Regions from separate parts of the Streptomyces sp. NPDC085937 genome, predicted to be linked through region 1. Evidence: riboswitches for the same ligand, from Rfam matches in the RefSeq annotation. Region 1 holds a riboswitch; each other region holds the start of a gene.
The links. Region 1 has a riboswitch for thiamine pyrophosphate ahead of thiC (phosphomethylpyrimidine synthase ThiC). Riboswitches for the same ligand answer to the same signal wherever they lie in the genome.
Positions count from the first base shown of each region.

Region 2: it holds a riboswitch for thiamine pyrophosphate, as region 1 does, so the genes downstream of both, ACIF8S_RS30170 (thiamine ABC transporter substrate binding subunit) here and thiC (phosphomethylpyrimidine synthase ThiC) in region 1, are expected to answer to the same signal.
Region 3: it holds a riboswitch for thiamine pyrophosphate, as region 1 does, so the genes downstream of both, thiO (glycine oxidase ThiO) here and thiC (phosphomethylpyrimidine synthase ThiC) in region 1, are expected to answer to the same signal.

Region 1 is NZ_JBITSH010000007.1:163,374-169,340, reverse strand. It holds gene ACIF8S_RS17320 (YibE/F family protein) at 1-1,534, opposite strand, end outside; TPP riboswitch at 1,607-1,796, shown strand; gene thiC (phosphomethylpyrimidine synthase ThiC) at 1,789-3,603, shown strand; gene ACIF8S_RS17310 (hypothetical protein) at 3,831-4,913, opposite strand; gene ACIF8S_RS17305 (VWA domain-containing protein) at 5,126-5,967, shown strand, end outside.
Region 2 is NZ_JBITSH010000019.1:77,398-83,364, forward strand. It holds gene ACIF8S_RS30155 (phosphatidate cytidylyltransferase) at 1-886, shown strand, start outside; gene ACIF8S_RS30160 (hypothetical protein) at 1,022-1,213, shown strand; gene rlmN (23S rRNA (adenine(2503)-C(2))-methyltransferase RlmN) at 1,412-2,518, shown strand; TPP riboswitch at 2,543-2,648, shown strand; gene ACIF8S_RS30170 (thiamine ABC transporter substrate binding subunit) at 2,729-3,811, shown strand; gene ACIF8S_RS30175 (ABC transporter permease) at 3,808-5,463, shown strand; gene ACIF8S_RS30180 (ABC transporter ATP-binding protein) at 5,464-5,967, shown strand, end outside.
Region 3 is NZ_JBITSH010000012.1:110,362-116,328, reverse strand. It holds gene pknB (Stk1 family PASTA domain-containing Ser/Thr kinase) at 1-29, opposite strand, end outside; gene ACIF8S_RS24480 (thiazole synthase) at 141-935, opposite strand; gene thiS (sulfur carrier protein ThiS) at 937-1,158, opposite strand; gene thiO (glycine oxidase ThiO) at 1,155-2,321, opposite strand; TPP riboswitch at 2,319-2,430, opposite strand; gene ACIF8S_RS24465 (NAD(P)/FAD-dependent oxidoreductase) at 2,606-3,835, shown strand; gene ACIF8S_RS24460 (Rv2175c family DNA-binding protein) at 3,964-4,329, shown strand; gene thiE (thiamine phosphate synthase) at 4,539-5,198, shown strand; gene metF (methylenetetrahydrofolate reductase [NAD(P)H]) at 5,338-5,967, shown strand, end outside.

The DNA.
Region 1 (5,967 bases):
GCCGGCCGCGTCCGCCGCGTGCCGCTGCCGGTCCGGGCTCCGGCGCGTGTCCCACCGGCTGCTCGTGGCTCCCGGCCTGCCCGGGCACCGGGGCCCGGTCCGCCGTGCGGTCGGCAGAGACGACCAGCGCGGCCAGGGCCGTGGTGACGGGCACCGAGGCGACCAGGCCGATCGAGCCGATCAGGGTCCGCACGATCTCCTCCGCGACCAGTTCGCTGTTGGCGACCGTCCCCATGCTGCTCTGTGCGACCGAGAACAGCAGCAGCAGCGGCAGCGCGGCGCCCGCGTACGCGAGGACCAGCGTGTTGACCACGGAGGCGATGTGGTCGCGGCCGATGCGGATGCCCGCGCGGTACAGCGCGCGGCGTCCCATCGCCGGGTTGGCCTCGTGCAGCTCCCAGACCGCGGACGTCTGGGTGACGGTCACGTCGTCGAGGACACCGAGCGACCCGATGATGACGCCCGCGAGCAGCAGACCGCTCATGTCGATACCCGGGTAGAGGCCGTGGATCAGACCGGTGTTGTCGTCGGTGTTGCCGGTCAGCGCCGACCAGCCGATGAACACCGACCCCAGAACGCCGATCAGGAGCAGCGAGACGAGGGTGCCGAGCACCGCCACCGAGGTGCGGGCGGACAGCCCGTGGCAGAGGTACAGGGCGAGCAGCATGATCAGGCTCGCCCCCACCACCGCCACGACCAGTGGGTTCGAGCCCTCCAGGATGGCCGGCAGGATGAAGAAGTTGAGTACCAGGAAGCTGACCGCCAGCGCGACCAGCGCCATGACGCCCCGCAGCCGGCCCACGGCCACGACGGCGAGCGCGAAGATGCCGGCCAGCAGCGCCAGCGGGAAGCGGCGGTTCACATCGGCGACCGAGTACTGCAGGTCCTCCGGCGCCGAGGGCTCGTAGGCGACCACGACCTCCTGGCCCTCGCTCAACTGCCGGGACTGGTCCGGCTGTACGAGCTCGCTGAACGTGCGGCCCTTGTCCTTGCCGGTGTCGACCCGGATCGTCGCCTTTTTGCAGGTGCCCTTCGCCCGCTGTTCGGCCGAGGAACCCTCGGCCGTGGAGGTGTCACCGGTCGGGACGCCCGCCGAGGGATTGGCGGACGCGCAGTTCACGGGTACGACCTCGGTGACCGTGGCCTCGTGCGTCTGCCGGTCGAAGCCGACCCCGGTGCGCTCGTGGGCCGGGGCACCGCCCGGCCACAACACGGCCAGCCCGACCAGCACGGCCCCGGCGAAGGGGATGAGGATCGCCGCGATGACTTTGCGCAGGTGCCGGGAGACGGGCGCCGCAGGTCCGTGGCTGTGACTGTGCCCGTGTGAGGTGGTCCGGGTCCCGGCCGTAGGCTCCTGCGCGCCCTCGTGACCGCGGCCCGTGGTGTGGCCGTGTGTGTCCAGGCGTCGGTGTGAACCCGTGTGTTCGTGCGCGCCCACATGCCCCGGGCCGGGGCCGTGCACGTGCCCGGAGCGGGCGTCGGCGCCGTGCGGAGGCTCGGACGGCGGATACGGGGGCGGAGAGTTCGAGGTCACCGCCCGATCATCGCAAGAAGGAAGGGTGCCCTCTGTTCACCGCGCCAGAAAGGACGCTAGCGTGGAGGCACCTTTTGTACACGCGGGAGCTCGGAGCACCGGGCTGAGAGGGCGCTGACCTCCGTCCCAGCGATGTTCCACGTGAAACATCACCGACTTCGAGTGATGTTTCACACGGAACGTCAGCAGACGGAATCCGCTGCGTCGACCGCCGAACCTGTTACCGGGTAATGCCGGCGTAGGGAGTAGGTCTCATGACCAACAAGGACGCACGCACGCCTGCCTCCACGCAGAACCCGACGGAGACGTCGGAGGCCACGGAGGCCGGGAAGTCCATCGGCTGGCACAAGGCGTACGTCGAGGGCAGCCGCCCCGACCTGCGGGTGCCGGTCCGTCAGGTGCACCTGACCAACGGGCGTTCGGTCACGCTGTACGACACGTCCGGCCCGTACACCGATCCGCTCGTCGACACCGACGTCCGCCGGGGACTGGCCCCGCTGCGCGAGAACTGGATCATCACCCGCGGTGACACGGAGGAGTACGCGGGCCGTCCCGTCCGTCCCGAGGACGACGGAATCAAGCACACCTCGCCGCGCGGGGGCCTGCGCAACCTCGACGCCGTCTTCCCCGGTCGGCCGCGTCAGCCGCGCCGGGGTCGCGAGGGGCGTGCGGTCACGCAGCTGACGTACGCGCGCCGTGGTGAGATCACGCCCGAGATGGAGTTCGTGGCGATCCGGGAGAACGTCTCTCCCGAGGTGGTCCGCGAGGAGATCGCGGCGGGCCGCGCGGTGCTGCCGGCCAACGTCAACCATCCGGAGACGGAGCCGATGATCATCGGCAAGCGGTTCCTGGTGAAGGTCAACGCCAACATCGGCAACTCGGCGGTGACCTCCTCCATCGAGGAGGAGGTGGAGAAAATGACGTGGGCGACCCGCTGGGGCGCCGACACGGTCATGGACCTCTCCACCGGCCGCAACATTCACACCACCCGCGAGTGGGTGCTGCGCAACTCCCCCGTCCCCATCGGCACCGTGCCGCTCTACCAGGCGCTGGAGAAGGTCGACGGCAAGGCCGAGGAGCTGACCTGGGAGATCTACAAGGACACGGTCATCGAACAGGCGGAACAGGGCGTGGACTACATGACGGTCCACGCGGGCGTCCGCCTGGCGTACGTCCCGCTCACCGCGAACCGCAAGACCGGCATCGTCTCGCGCGGCGGCTCGATCATGGCCGCGTGGTGCCTGGCGCACCACAAGGAGTCGTTCCTGTACGAGAACTTCGAGGAGCTCTGCGAGATCCTCGCGGCGTACGACGTCACCTACTCGCTCGGCGACGGCCTGCGGCCCGGGTCGATCGCGGACGCCAACGACGAGGCGCAGTTCGCGGAGCTGCGCACGCTCGGGGAGCTCAACAGGATCGCGAAGAGCTTCGACGTCCAGACGATGATCGAGGGTCCCGGACATGTCCCGATGCACAAGATCAAGGAGAACATCGACCTCCAGCAGGAGATCTGCGAGGAGGCCCCGTTTTACACGCTCGGCCCGCTCACGACGGATGTCGCGCCCGCGTACGACCACATCACCTCGGGCATCGGCGCGGCGATGATCGCCTGGTGGGGCACGGCCATGCTCTGCTACGTCACGCCCAAGGAACACCTGGGCCTGCCCAACCGGGACGACGTCAAGACCGGCGTGATCACGTACAAGATCGCGGCTCATGCCGCCGACCTCGCGAAGGGTCATCCGGGCGCCCAGGAGTGGGACGACGCCCTGTCCGACGCCCGCTTCGAGTTCCGGTGGGAGGACCAGTTCAACCTGGCCCTCGACCCGGACACGGCCCGCGCCTTCCACGACGAGACGCTCCCGGCGGAGCCCGCGAAGACGGCCCACTTCTGCTCGATGTGCGGCCCGAAGTTCTGCTCGATGAAGATCAGCCAGAGCATCACGGAGCGGTTCGGCGGTGAGGCGGCCGAAGGGGCCACGGCCGAGGAGATCGCCGAGGGGATGCTGCAGAAGTCGAAGGAGTTCGCGCAGTCCGGGAACAGGGTCTACCTGCCCATCGCGGACTGAGCGCCGGCCGGGTGGCTCCTTGCTCCAAAGGAGCCACCCGGTCTCCGCCACGGGGTGCGCACCGCTCAGGAGAGGCGGGCGGACGGTGGGGGAACCGGCTTGGTGTGCGACGGTGAGCCTCGTACGGTCGGGTGCGTGATGAGCGTGAGCGCCGGTGAGCCGCGCAGATGCGGGGTCGCTCCGTCCCGGGATGCGGGCCCGGACGGGTCGCGCTGCTCTCGCGACGATCACCGTGGGGAGCGTGGGAGGTCGGCTCTCCAGGTCACCAGGCCAGGCCGGTCCGCCTCGTCGAATCCCACGGCGAACGGTTCGTCGCCCTCACCTGTCACCAGGTGGATGGTGCACTCCGTCACGCTGTCGCCGGGTGGCACCATCGTGGCGACCCAGTCGGACGGGCAGCCAGGAATGCCGGTGTCGTCGACGAAGGGGGTCTTCCCCGGTATCTGCCGTCCGCCTCGCGTCAGGAGGCGGACGCGACTGCCCTGGTCGGTGTAGAGGTCGTGCGGCCCGGGGTTGGTGTAGGTGATCACCACGTAGTACGGGACGCCGCGGCGCTCGCTCGCGGTGGCGACCAGGTCCAGGTCCTCGATGTCGGCCGCGTCGCCGCGGCGGACGGAGACCAGCGTGGCGGGAAGTTCGAGGACGCCGTCCTCGTCGGCATCGTGCCGGACGCGGCGGACGGCACCCGGCTCCGCCAGCTTCGCGGACACCGCCTCGGGACCGCCCTCGACGGGCCAGACGGCGACCGAGCCGCCCTCGTCGTGGTAACCGCCGGCGTAGTGGGTCAGGGACAGCACGCCGACCCCCTCGGGCAGCACGAAGGTCAAGCAGGACTCGAACGAGGCGCCGGGCGCCAGCGTCCTCGGCGCGGTGTCCGCGCACGGCAGGTCGACCCCACCGGGTCTGCCGCCGCTGATTCTGACCTCCTCCCCGTGCTCCCAGTCGGTGCCGTTGAGGGAGAAGTTGCTGTCCACCATGTAGGCGTGCGGAATCGTCCGCCGGCCGGTGTTGGTGACCTCGAAGGTGACGTAGTGAGGGACCTTGCCCTTCAGTTCCTCGTCCACGCGTGCCCCGCGCATGTCCTCCTCCGAGCCCCGCACCAGGCTCTTGACCGTGATCCGGACCTCGTCGGTGTCCCGGTGCACGATGTTCCGTGCACCGGCACGCACCGGCAGATCGGTCCAGGAGGCCGGCCTCTCCGGAGCTTGTGCCACGGCTCCGCCCGCGTCCTGGTCCCCCGTGCACCCGGTGAGGAGAGCCATTGCCGCCGCGCCCACGGCGGCCTTGCTGAGGTGACTGGACAGGCGCATGACTTCCTTGTCGCACGATGAGCCGGACATTCCGGAGGACTGACGCATCGTAGGACGTCACGGGTGGGCGCGACGGTGGGTGGGCAGGGGCTGGAGCCCGGGCGGCTGCCTCGGGTTTCCGAGACGTCTTCCGATGATCGTCGTGAAGCCCCGTCCGGAGCGGGGCCGTGGGTCTGCTCGTGCTTTCCGGTGAGGGTGGGCAGACTGGGGCCATGGTCGCGAGGTCGATGAGCAAGGGTTCCAACATCTCCGTCGAGGCGCCCGTCGTGCGCGTCGAGCTCGCCTGGGGGGCCGGGCCGGGGGTGCCGGACATCGACGCGTCGGCCCTGCTTCTCACGGATGCCGGGCGGGTGCGGGACGACGGGGACTTCGTCTTCTACAACCAGCCGCGTCACGCCTCGGGGGCCGTACGGCACCTGGGGAAGCGGAACGTTGACGGGGCCGCCACCGACACCGTCGAGGCGGATTTGCGCTCGGTGGAGCCGGCCGTCGACCGGATCGTGCTCGGGGCGTCGGCCGACGGCGGGACGTTCGGGCAGGTGCCGGGGCTGGTGCTCCGGCTGCTGGACGCCGCGTCCGGCACCGAACTGGCCCGTTTCGACATGGCGGCCGGGTCCGAGACCGCCTTCATCGGGGGTGAGCTGTACCGGCGGCAGGGCGCGTGGAAGTTCCGTGCCGTGGGTCAGGGGTACGCCTCCGGGCTGGCCGGACTGGCCACGGACTTCGGTATCACCGTCGACGAGCCCGGCCCGTCGGCCACCGCCGCGACACCGCCGCCCTCGCCCGTCATCCCGCCGCCCGCCGCCGCGACACCGCCGCCCTCGCCTGTCACGCCGCCGCCCCCCGCCGCCGCGACACCGCCCGGCGCCCGGCCGGCGGCCGTGACACCCCCGCCGTCCCCGCCTGTCGCCCCGGCGCCCCCCGCCCCCGCCTCACCGCCCTTGTCCGGCGCCCCCCGCCTCACCAAGGGGGAGGAGCGGCTGCCCGTCGACATGCGCAAGCGGCTGTCCCTGCGTAAGGAACAGGTCGCGGTCAGCCTGCGCAAGCACGGGGC
Region 2 (5,967 bases), on a different contig from region 1:
GCCGGGGGAGGTGCCGCAGAATCCGGAGCCCATGCCTCCCGCCCCGCAGCCGGCCCCCGCACCGCAGAAGAAGAGCGCGGGGCGGGATCTCGGCGCGGCGATAGGCGTCGGCGTCGGACTCGGCGCGGTGATCGTCGCGTCGCTGTTCGTCGTCAAGGCCGTTTTCGTCGGAGTGATCGCGGTCGCCGTGGTGGTGGGCCTGTGGGAGCTGACCACGCGGCTCGACGAACGCAAGGGGATCAAGGCGCCCCTCGTCCCCCTGGCGATCGGCGGCGCGGCGATGGTCGTCGCCGGGTACGCCCGGGGCGCGGAGGGCGCGTGGGTCGCCATGGCGCTCACCACGCTGGCGGTCCTGGTCTGGCGTATGACGGCACCGCCCGAGGGTTACCTCAAGGACGTCACGGCGGGTGTCTTCGCGACGTTCTACGTGCCGTTCCTGGCGACGTTCGTCGCGATGCTGCTGAGGGCCGACGACGGACCGTGGCGGGTGCTGACGTTCCTGCTGCTGACGGTCGTCAGCGACACCGGCGCCTACGCGGTCGGCTGGCGCTTCGGCAAGCACAAGCTGGCCCCGCGCATCAGCCCCGGCAAGACCCGCGAGGGCCTGCTGGGAGCGGTCGGCTTCTCCATGGTCGCGGGCGCGCTGTGCATGCAGTTCCTGATCGACGACGGCGTCTGGTGGCAGGGCCTCCTGCTCGGCCTCGCGGTCGCCGCCAGCGCCACGCTGGGTGACCTCGGCGAGTCCATGATCAAGCGCGACCTGGGCATCAAGGACATGGGCACCCTGCTCCCGGGCCACGGTGGCATCATGGACCGCCTGGACTCCCTGCTCCCGACGGCGCCGGTGGTCTGGCTCCTGCTGGTGATCTTCGTGGGCTCGAGCTGAGCCCCTTTCCCCGCCGACCGGAACGGGCCCTCGTCCCCTGTGGACGGGGGCCCCTTTGTTTGGCTGTGTGCATGACGATCAAGGCCTGCGATCATGATCACCAGGGACAACCGTCCACACCCTGGGGGGAACATCATGCGTGGTCTGATCGTCAATCTCTTGCTGGTCATCGCCGTCTTCGCGGCGGCGCTGCTCGCGCTGGGCGGCAGGATGGGGCCGCTGGAGATCACGGTCCTGTTCTGCGCCCAACTCGCCGCGATCATCTACGTGATCCTTCGCTACGTCCGCGGACGCCGCACGGCCCGTGCGGAGGCGACGCGGTCCTGAGCCGGGATGCCGCTGTCCTCACGGGTGCGGTGCTCGCCGCCCAGGTCGGGAAGGTGCGGGCAGCCGGCGGGTGAGCCTCGCCGGGCCGTGCCCGGGCCGCCCGAGGTGGTCCGGCAGCGATCCCGGCGAGCGCGGCCGGCCGGTGTGGTCATCGGCACCCGCAGGTCACCCATGTGGATCTGCGACACTGGTACAGCCATGCCTAAGCCCGGAGAACTTACATTCGTCGCGCCGCGCGGAGTCAAGAAGCCGCCGCGGCATCTTGCCGATCTCACGCCTGCCGAGCGCAAGGAGGCGGTTGTCGCGGTCGGTGAGAAGCCGTTCCGTGCCAAGCAGCTCTCGCAGCACTACTTCGCGCGGTACGCGCACGACCCGGAGCAGTGGACCGACATCCCCGCCGGCTCGCGCGGGAAGCTGCAGGAGGCGCTGCTTCCTGAGCTGATGACCGTCGTGCGGCATCTGTCGACCGACGCGGGGACGACCCGCAAGACGCTGTGGAAGCTGTTCGACGGGACCCTCGTCGAGTCCGTGCTGATGCGGTACCCGGACCGGGTCACCATGTGCATCAGCTCCCAGGCCGGCTGCGGCATGAACTGCCCGTTCTGCGCGACCGGGCAGGCCGGGCTCGACCGGAACCTGTCGACCGCCGAGATCGTGCACCAGATCGTGGACGGGATGCGGGCGCTGCGCGACGGCGAGGTGCCCGGCGGACCCGCGCGGCTGAGCAACATCGTGTTCATGGGCATGGGCGAGCCTCTCGCCAACTACAAGCGGGTCGTCGGCGCCATCCGCCGGCTCACCGACCCCGAGCCGGACGGGCTCGGGCTGTCGCAGCGCGGCATCACCGTGTCGACGGTCGGCCTGGTGCCGGCCATCCACCGGTTCACCGAGGAGGGCTTCAAGTGCCGCCTCGCCATCTCGCTGCACGCCCCTGACGACGAGCTGCGCGACACCCTCGTCCCCGTGAACACGCGGTGGAAGGTGCGCGAGGTGCTCGACGCCGGCTTCGAGTACGCGGCCAGGTCGGGACGCCGGCTGTCCATCGAGTACGCCCTCATCCGGGACATCAACGACCAGGCGTGGCGGGGCGACCGCCTCGGACGGCTCCTCAAGGGGCGGCCCGTGCACGTCAACCTCATCCCGCTCAACCCGACGCCGGGGTCCAAGTGGACCGCGTCCCGGCCCGAGGACGAGAAGGCGTTCGTCGAGGCGATCGCCGCGCACGGTGTGCCGGTGACGATCCGGGACACCCGTGGTCAGGAGATCGACGGGGCGTGTGGTCAGCTCGCCGCGAGCGAACGGTAGTCTGACCCGGGTACGTACATCTTCATATTCCGACAGGGGAGCGCCACAGCGCTGAGAGTGCGGCACCGGCCGCAGACCCTCCGAACCTGGCCCAGGTCATTCTGGGTAGGGAGATCGGTCATCACTCGAGCTGTTGCGCCCTGCCCGGGACCCCGCCCAGGGGTTCCGGGCAGGGCCGCGTCTCTTCCTGGTCACTCCAGGAGGAATCAAGTGGACATCACCAAGAAGGTCATGGTCCTGGCCGTCGGGCTGGGGCTCGTCACGCTGTCCGCCTGCGGGTCGTCCGGCGACGACGGCGGCAGCGGTACCGGCTCCAGGACCGTGACCCTCGTCAGTCACAACTCGTGGGCCGTGTCGAAGGACGTCGTCGCCGCCTTCGAGAAGCAGTCCGGCTACAAGCTCAAGGTCCTCGAGGACGGCGACGCGGGCCAGGCCGTGAACAAGGCGATCCTGACCAAGGACAACCCCCAGGGCGACGTCTTCTTCGGCGTCGACAACACCCTGCTGTCCCGCGCCCTCGACAACGGGCTGTTCCAGTCCTACGAGGCCAAGGGATCCGACCAGCTGCTGCCCGAGTACCGGGTGGACGAGGACGAGCACCGGGTCACCCCGGTCGACACCGGTGACGTCTGCGTCAACTACGACAAGGCCTGGTTCGAGGACAAGGGCCTGACCCCGCCGAAGTCCCTCGACGACCTGGTCAAGCCCGCCTACAAGGACCTCCTGGTCGTCGAGAACGCCGCCACCTCCTCACCCGGCCTCGGCTTCCTGCTCGGCACCGCCGCCAAGTACGGGGACGAGGGCTGGCGGGACTACTGGAAGAAGCTCAGGGCCAACGGCGTCAAGGTGGTCGACGGCTGGGAGCAGGCCTACAACGAGGAGTTCTCCGGCTCGGCCGGCGGCAAGGAGGCCAAGGCGGACCGGCCGCTCGTCGTGTCGTACGCCTCCTCGCCGCCCGCCGAGGTGATCTACGCCGACCCGAAGCCCGACACCGCGCCCACCGGCGTCGCCGAGGGCACCTGCTTCCGGCAGGTCGAGTACGCGGGGCTGCTGAGCAACGCGAAGAATTCCGAGGGCGGCAAGGCACTGCTCGACTTCCTGATCGGCAAGACCTTCCAGGACGACATGCCGCTCAACATGTTCGTCTACCCGGTGCGCGAGGGTGCGTCCGTGCCTGAGGAGTTCGTGAAGTTCGGGCCGCAGGCGAAGCAGCCGCAGACCATGGACCCGGTGAAGATCGCCGAGAACCGTGACCAGTGGGTCAAGTCGTGGACCTCGCTCGTACTGAAGTGAGCCCGCGCCGGCGCGGGTGGTGGCGCCGGAACGCGGCACGGCTCGGCCTGTTGGCCGTGCCGGCCGCGTTCTTCGCGGTCTTCTTCGCCTACCCGGTCACCGCGATCGTCGCGCGCGGGCTGAAGACCGACGGCGGCTGGCAGCCCGGGCGGATCGCGGACGTGCTGGCCCAGTCCGACATCCGCCAGGTGCTGTGGTTCACCACCTGGCAGGCGCTCGTCTCCACGGGCCTCACGCTGGTGATCGCGCTGCCCGGCGCCTACGTCCTGGCCCGTTTCGACTTCCCCGGCAAACAGATGCTGCGGGCGGTGATCACCGTGCCGTTCGTGCTGCCGACGGTCGTCGTCGGCACGGCGTTCCTCGCCCTGGTCGGACGCGGCGGACTGCTGGACGAGCTGTGGGGCGTGCGCCTCGACACCACCGTGTGGGCGATCCTCCTCGCGCACGTCTTCTTCAACTACGCCGTGGTCGTCCGCACCGTGGGCGGGCTGTGGTCCCAGCTCGACCCGCGTCAGGAGGAGGCCGCGCGGATGCTCGGCGCCTCCCGTCTCACCGCCTGGCGTACGGTCACCCTGCCGGCGCTCGCCCCCGCCGTGGCCGCCGCCGCGCTGATGGTCTTCCTGTTCACCTTCACCTCGTTCGGCGTGGTGCAGATCCTCGGCGGGCCCACCTTCTCCACCCTCGAAGTGGAGATCTACCGGCAGACCGCCGACCTCTTCGACCTGTCCACCGCCGCCGTCCTCACGATGATCCAGTTCGCCGCCGTCGGCCTGATCCTCGCGCTGCACGCCTGGACCGTGCGGCGTCGTGAGACCGCGCTGCGCCTCGTCGACCCCTCGGTGACCGCGCGCCGGCCGCGCGGCGCAGGGCAGTGGGCGCTGCTCGGCGGAGTCGTCGCCACGGTGGCCGTGCTGCTCCTGATGCCGCTCGGCGTACTGGTGCAGCGCTCCTTCGGCAGCGCCGGCCTCGGCTACTACCGGGCGCTGACCGACGGCGACGGGGGAGTGTTCCTCGTCGCGCCCATCGAGGCGGTCGGCAACTCGCTGCGCTACGCCGTCGCCGCCACCGTGATCGCTGTGGTGATCGGCGGGCTCGCCGCCGTCGCGCTCACCCGGCGGGACGCGGGGCGGCTGGTGCGCGGCTTCGACGCGCTGCTGATGCTGCCGCTCGGGGTGTCCGCGGTGACCGTGGGCTTCGGCTTCCTCATCGCGCTCGACGAGCCGCCGCTGGACCTGCGCGCCTCCTGGATGCTGGTCCCGCTGGCGCAGGCACTGGTCGGCGTCCCCTTCGTCGTACGGACCATGCTGCCGGTGCTGCGGGCGGTGGACGTACGGCTGCGGGAAGCGGCGGCGGTGCTCGGGGCGTCGCCGTGGCGGGCGTGGCGTGAGGTGGACCTGCCGCTGGTGCGGCGGGCGCTGCTGATCGCGGCCGGGTTCGCCTTCGCGGTGTCTCTCGGGGAGTTCGGGGCGACGGTGTTCATCGCGCGGCCGGACAACCCCACCCTTCCGGTGGCCGTGGCGCGGCTGCTGGGACGGCCCGGGGACCTCAATTACGGCCAGGCCATGGCCCTGTCGACCATCCTGATGATCGTGTGCGCGGTGGCGCTGCTGGTGCTGGAGCGGCTGCGGACCGACCGGAGCGGGGAGTTCTAGATGCTGCTGAGCCTTCAGGACGCGACCGTCCGCTTCGGCGGGCGGGCGGCGCTGGACGCCGTCGGCCTCGACGTCGCCGAACACGAGATCGTCTGCGTCCTCGGACCCAGCGGCAGCGGCAAGTCCACGCTGCTGCGCGTGGTGGCCGGGCTGCAGCCGTTGGACGCCGGGCGGGTGCTGCTCGGCGGGAAGGACCAGTCGGGCGTGCCCGCGCACAAGCGGGGGGTCGGGCTGATGTTCCAGGACCACCAACTGTTCCCGCAGCGGGACGTGGGCGGCAACGTGGCCTTCGGGCTGCGCATGCACGGGCTTCCGCGCGACGAACAGGCGCGGCAGGTCGGCGCGTTGCTGGAGCTGGTCGGTCTCCCCGGGGCGTCCCGGCGGGCCGTCGCCGCGCTCTCCGGAGGGGAACAGCAGCGCGTGGCACTGGCCCGCGCCCTCGCCCCCAGCCCGCGGCTGCTGATGCTCGACGAGCCGCTCGGCCAGCTCGACCGGTCGCTCAGG
Region 3 (5,967 bases), on a different contig from region 1:
ACCAGCGGGTCCTGAAGGGTCGTGTCCACGCAGCGAGTCTACGAGTCCGCGAGGACAGCTCCGGCCCGATCAACCGCCGTTGGAGCGGACCTGTGACCTGTGTTACCCGACCGCGTCCGAACGCGGGCCCGGACACGGGGTCAGAACGCGGGCCGCTCCGGGTCCAGCGCGGCCCGGCCCCCGACGGGGGAGGAGGCCTGCGCGAAGTGCCGCCGGGGGATGCGTCCCGCCCGCCGCGCGAGCCGTCCCGCCTCCGCCGCGCCCCGCATCGCGGACGCCATCAGCACCGGTTCCTGGGCGCGGGTGACGGCGGACGCCAGCATCACGCCCGCGCAGCCCAGCTCCATCGCCAGCGCCACGTCGGAGGCGGTGCCGGCCCCGGCGTCCAGGATCACCGGCACCCCGGCCCGCTCCACGATCAGCTCGAAGTTGTGCGGGTTGCGGATGCCCAGACCCGACCCGATCGGCGAGCCGAGCGGCATGACCGCCGCACAGCCCACGTCCTCCAGCTTCCGGGCCAGCACCGGGTCGTCGTTGGTGTACGGCAGGACCGTGAAGCCGTCGTCGACGAGCGTCTCCGCCGCGTCCAGCAGCTCGACCGGGTCCGGCAGCAGGGTGCGCTCGTCGGCGATGACCTCCAGCTTCACCAGGTCCGTGCCGAGCGCCTCCCGGGCCAGCCGCGCGGTGAGCACGGCCTCCCCGGCGGTGAAGCACCCGGCGGTGTTCGGCAGCACCCCGATGCCCAGCTTCCGCAGCACCGACAGCACGGACCCGTGCACCGAGGGGTCCACCCGCCGCATGGCGACGGTCGTCAGTTCCGTCCCGGACGCCACCAGCGCCCGCTCCAGCACGTCGAGGCTCGGCGCCCCGCCGGTCCCCATGATCAGGCGGGACGTCAGGGCCCGGCCGCCGAGGACGAAGGGATCGTCGGCCATGTCAGCCTCCTTGGACCGCGGTGAGGACCTCCACCCGGTCCCCTTCGGTCAGGGGGGTGGCGGGCCACTGGGCGCGCGGGACGACGGTTTCGTTGAGGGCCGCGGCCACCCCGGAGGGCGCGGCGGTGAGCGACCTGACGACGAGGTCCAGGGCGGTTCCGGGCGGGAACCGGCGGGGCTCGCCGTTGACGGTGACGGTGACGGTGGTGACCCGGGTGGTCATACGGGCTGCTCCGCGAGGACGGGGGCGCCGAAGCGCCGGGGCGAGAAGGGGAGGGCCTCCTGGGGCAGGTCGCCGGTGGTCAGCGCCCGCGCCATGGCGTCGCCGGTGACGGGCGTCAGCAGGACGCCGTTGCGGTGGTGGCCGGTGGCCAGCAGCAGTCCCGGGAGCCGCGTCGGGCCGAGCAGCGGCGCGTTGTCGGGGGAGCCGGGGCGCAGACCGGCGATCGTCTCGGTCAGCGGCAGCTCGGTGATGCCGGGGACCAGCTCGTGGGCGTCACGCAGCAGCTCGTAGACGCCACCCGCCGTGACGGTGGTGTCCCAGCCCATCTCCTCGCTGGTCGCGCCGATCACCAGCTCGCCGTTCTCACGTGGCACCAGGTAGACGTGGCTGCCGCGCACCACGGCCCGCACCGTGCGGCTCAGGAAGGGCTCGGGCCGGTCGGGCATCGCCAGCCGCAGCACCTGCCCCTTGACCGGCCGCACCGGGGGCAGCACGTCCTGCGGGACGCCCGCGAGCCTGCCGCTCCAGCTGCCCGCGGCGAGCACCACCTGGCCCGCGCCCAGCTCGTCACCGGCCGCGGTGACGACACCGCGCGCCCGGTCGCCGGCGACGACCAGCTGCTCGGCCCAGGTGTGGTGGAGGATGACACCGGCCCGCTCGCAGGCGGTCACGAGGGCGGACGCCAGCCGTCGGGGGTCGATCTGGTGGTCGCCGTCCACCCGCAGCCCGCCGCGCACGCCCGGCGCGAGCATCGGCTCCAGGCGGCGGCACTCCCGTCCGGACAGCCACTGCGAGTCCAGGCCGGAGCGCTGGTGCAGGGCGTGCAGCTCGCGCAGATGCGCGCGGTCGTCGGCGTCCAGCGCCACGGCGAGGGTGCCGCTGCGGCGGTAGCCGAGGTCCTGGCCGGTGTACTCGGTCAGCTCGGCGGCGAAGGCCGGGTAGCGGCGCGCCGAGGCCAGGCTGAGGCCCAGCAGCGTCTGCTCGCCGTGGTGCAGCTCGGTGACGGCGGCCAGCATCCCGGCGGCCACCCGGGCGGCGCCGCCGCCCGGCTCGGGGTCCACGACGGCCGTGGCGAGTCCGGCCTGCGCGGCCCGCCAGGCCGTGACCAGACCGATGATCCCGCCCCCGACGACGAGGACGTCTGCGCTACGCGTGGGCGACATGGGCGTCCAGCCCCTCCCTTCGCCGGCATGACCCGGATCAGGTTCGTACGGTCGGAGGCCGCCAGCCTCCCTCTCAGCCCGGTGCGTCCGGGCTCCCGCGAGTGCGTGTACGCGGGCCACCCTAGCCCGCGCCACGCGGCACCCGTAAGGGACCCCGCGTGGGAGGGGCGGCGGGGTCCCCCGCGCGGGAGGGGCGGCGACCCGGCGGGGGGAGCGGCGAGGGGTCCGGCGGGGGGAGCGACGAGGGGTCCGGCGCGGCGGGCGCGGGTGTCTATGGTGAGCGGGTGAGCGAGCAGACGCAGGAACCGGGAGGGGCCGCGCCGCGGCGGGTCGTGGTGGCGGGCGCGGGCATGGCGGGCGTACAGACCGCGGCCGCGCTGCGGGAGCAGGGCTTCGACGGTGAGGTGACGCTGATCGGGGCCGAGCCCCACCAGCCGTACGACCGGCCGCCGTTGTCGAAGGCGGTGCTGCTGGGCACGGCCGAGAGTTCCGCGTTCGACGTGGATTTCGAGGAGCTCGGCATCGGGCTGCGGCTGGGCTGCGAGGTGCTGGGCCTGCGCCCCGGCGACCACGAACTGGACACCGAGGCCGGGCCCGTCCCGTACGACGTGCTGGTGCTCGCCACCGGCGCGGAACCGCTCCGGCTGCCCGGCACCGAGGGTGTCGCCGGCGTGCATCTGCTGCGCACCCTGGACGACGCGGCACGGCTGCGGCCGGTGCTCGCCGCGCAGCACGACGTCGTGGTGGTCGGCGCCGGCTGGATCGGCGCGGAGTTCGCCACGGCGGCCCGCGAGGCGGGCTGCGCGGTCACCGTCGTGGAGGCCGAGGAGCGGCCGCTGGTGGGGGCGCTGCCCGCCGAGGTCGCCGCGCCGATGGCCGCCTGGTACGCCGAGGCCGGGGTCACGCTGCGCACCCACGCGCGCGTACGGGCCGTCGAATCCGGTGCCGTGCTCCTCGACGACGGCACGCGGCTGCCCGCCGGCGCGGTGGTCGTGGGCATCGGGGCCCGCCCCGCCACGGCCTGGCTGACCGGCTCCGGGATCGCCCTCGGCACGCACGGCGAGGTCGTCGCGGACGAGCACCTGGCGACCTCCCTGCCGGATGTGTACGCCGTCGGCGACTGCGCGTCCTTCCCGTCCGGCCGCTACGGCGAGCGCCTGCTGGTCCACCACTGGGACAACGCCCTCCAGGGCCCCCGCACGGTCGCCGCGAACATCGTCGGCGGGGGTGGCGAGGTGTACGACCCGGTGCCGTACTTCTGGTCCGAGCAGTTCGGCCGCTTCGTGCAGTACGCGGGGCACCACGCGGACGCCGACCGCACGGTGTGGCGCGGGGACCCGGCCGGCCCGGCGTGGAGCGTGTGCTGGCTGCGCGGGGACCGTCTGGTCGCGCTGCTCGCGGTGGGGCGGCCCCGGGACCTGGCGCAGGGACGCCGGCTGATCGAGGCGGGCGCCGCGATGGACCCGGAGCGGGTGGCGGACCCGGCGCGGCCGCTGAAGTCGGCGACGGCGTGACCCCGGGCGCGCGTCCTCCGCACGACGCGTCCGTCCTCCGCACGACGCGTCCGTCCTCCGCACGACGCGCCCGCCCGGCCGGACGGGGTCGGCTTCCGACTGTCGGTGGCAGGTGGCAGGCTTGTCCCGTGACCGAGATTGACGCAAAGATCGATGCTCTCGTCCCCGCCTGGCTCACCCTTCCCGACATCGCCGAACAGTTCGGCGTCGAGGTGACGCGCGTCCGGCAGCTGGTGAAGGACGGCCAGCTCATCGCCGTACGCCGGGGTGAGAACCGCGCACTGCACGTCCCCGCCGCCTTCATCGACGGGGACAAGGTCGTCAAGGGCCTGACCGGGACCCTGACGCTCCTGCGGGACGACGGCTTCACGGTCGAAGAGATGCTGGAGTGGCTGTTCACCCCCGACCCCAGCCTGCCGGGCACGCCCGCGCAGGCGCTGAGCGAGAACCGTGGCACGGAGGTGAAGCGTCGGGCGCAGGCTCTCGCGGTCTGAATCCCTGCCCACCCGCCTGTCGGTGTTCCCGCCGGCCGGGGCCCGGTGCTCTGGTCGGTGGGACGCCGTGGGGGCGCGAGTCCGTTGGGGCTGGTCGCGCAGTTCCCCGCGCCCCTGGAAGGAGTTGTCCCTGAGGACGGCATAGGGTTCCGGCGGCAGATCATGCGCGGGGCCGACCCGTGCCGTCGAGACCGTTCCGGGGGGACCCCATGACCGACACCGTGCGCGCCCGGCTGGCCGACGCCCGCGTCTACCTGTGCACCGATGCACGCAAGCGGCAGGGAGACCTCCCGGAGTTCCTGGACGCCGTGCTCGCCGGCGGCGTCGACGTCGTGCAGCTGCGGGACAAGGGCATGGAGGCCGCCGAGGAGCTGGAGCACCTGGCGGTCGTCGCCGACGCCTGCGCCCGGCACGGCAAGCTGCTCGCGGTCAACGACCGCGCCGACGTGGCCCACGCCGCCCGCGCCGACGTGCTCCACCTCGGCCAGGGCGACCTGCCCGTTCCCGCCGCCCGCGCGCTCCTCGGCGACGACGTCCTGATCGGCCGCTCCACCCACGCCGAGTCCGAGGCCGCCGCGGCCGCCGTCCAGCCCGGCGTGGACTACTTCTGCACCGGCCCCTGCTGGCCCACCCCCACCAAGCCCGGCCGCCTCGCACCCGGCCTGGACCTGGTCCGTTACGCCGCCGGGCTCGGCACCGACCGTCCCTGGTTCGCCATCGGCGGGATCGACCTGGCCAACCTCGACCAGGTGCTGGACGCCGGTGCCCGCAGGGTGGTCGTGGTCCGCGCCCTCACCGAGGCCGACGACCCGGAAGCGGCGGCCTCCGCCCTGGCCCGCCGGGTGCGGGAGGCCGCGGACGCGGGCTGACCCCCGTGGCGCGGCGCGGGAGCCCACGGGCAGCCCACGGCGTCTCAAGTTTGTCCACACTGTGGACAGCAAGTCGGCAAATCAGACAAATATCCCTCTTCTGGTTGGGGGACCGCCGCCCCGTGGCTAACCTGCCGGTATGGCCCTCGGAACCGCATCCACCAGGACGGACCGCGCACGCACCGTGCGCGACATGCTCGCCGCCGGGAAGACGACGTACTCGTTCGAGTTCTGGGCCCCCAAGACCGAGAAGGGCGAGCGCAACCTGTGGAACGCGCTCCGCAGGGTCGAGGCCGTCGCGCCCAGCTTCGTCTCCGTCACCTACGGTGCCGGCGGCTCCACCCGCGCCGGCACGGTCAAGGCGACCGAGCAGATCGCCGCCGACACCACCCTCACCCCGGTCGCGCACCTCACCGCGGTGGACCACTCCGTCGCCCAGCTGCGCAACATCATCGGCCAGTACGCCGACGCCGGGATCCGCAACATGCTCGCCGTGCGCGGCGACCCGCCCGGCGACCCCATGGCCGACTGGGTGCCGCACCCCGAGGGCCTCACCTACGCGGCCGAACTGGTCCGGCTCATCAAGGAGTCGGGCGACTTCTGCGTGGGCGTCGCCGCCTTCCCCGAGATGCACCCCCGGTCGGCCGACTGGGACACCGACGTCGCCCACTTCGTCGACAAGTGCCGGGCCGGCGCCGACTACGCGATCACCCAGATGTTCTTCCAGCCCGAGTCGTATCTGCGGCTGCGTGACCGAGTCGACGCGGCG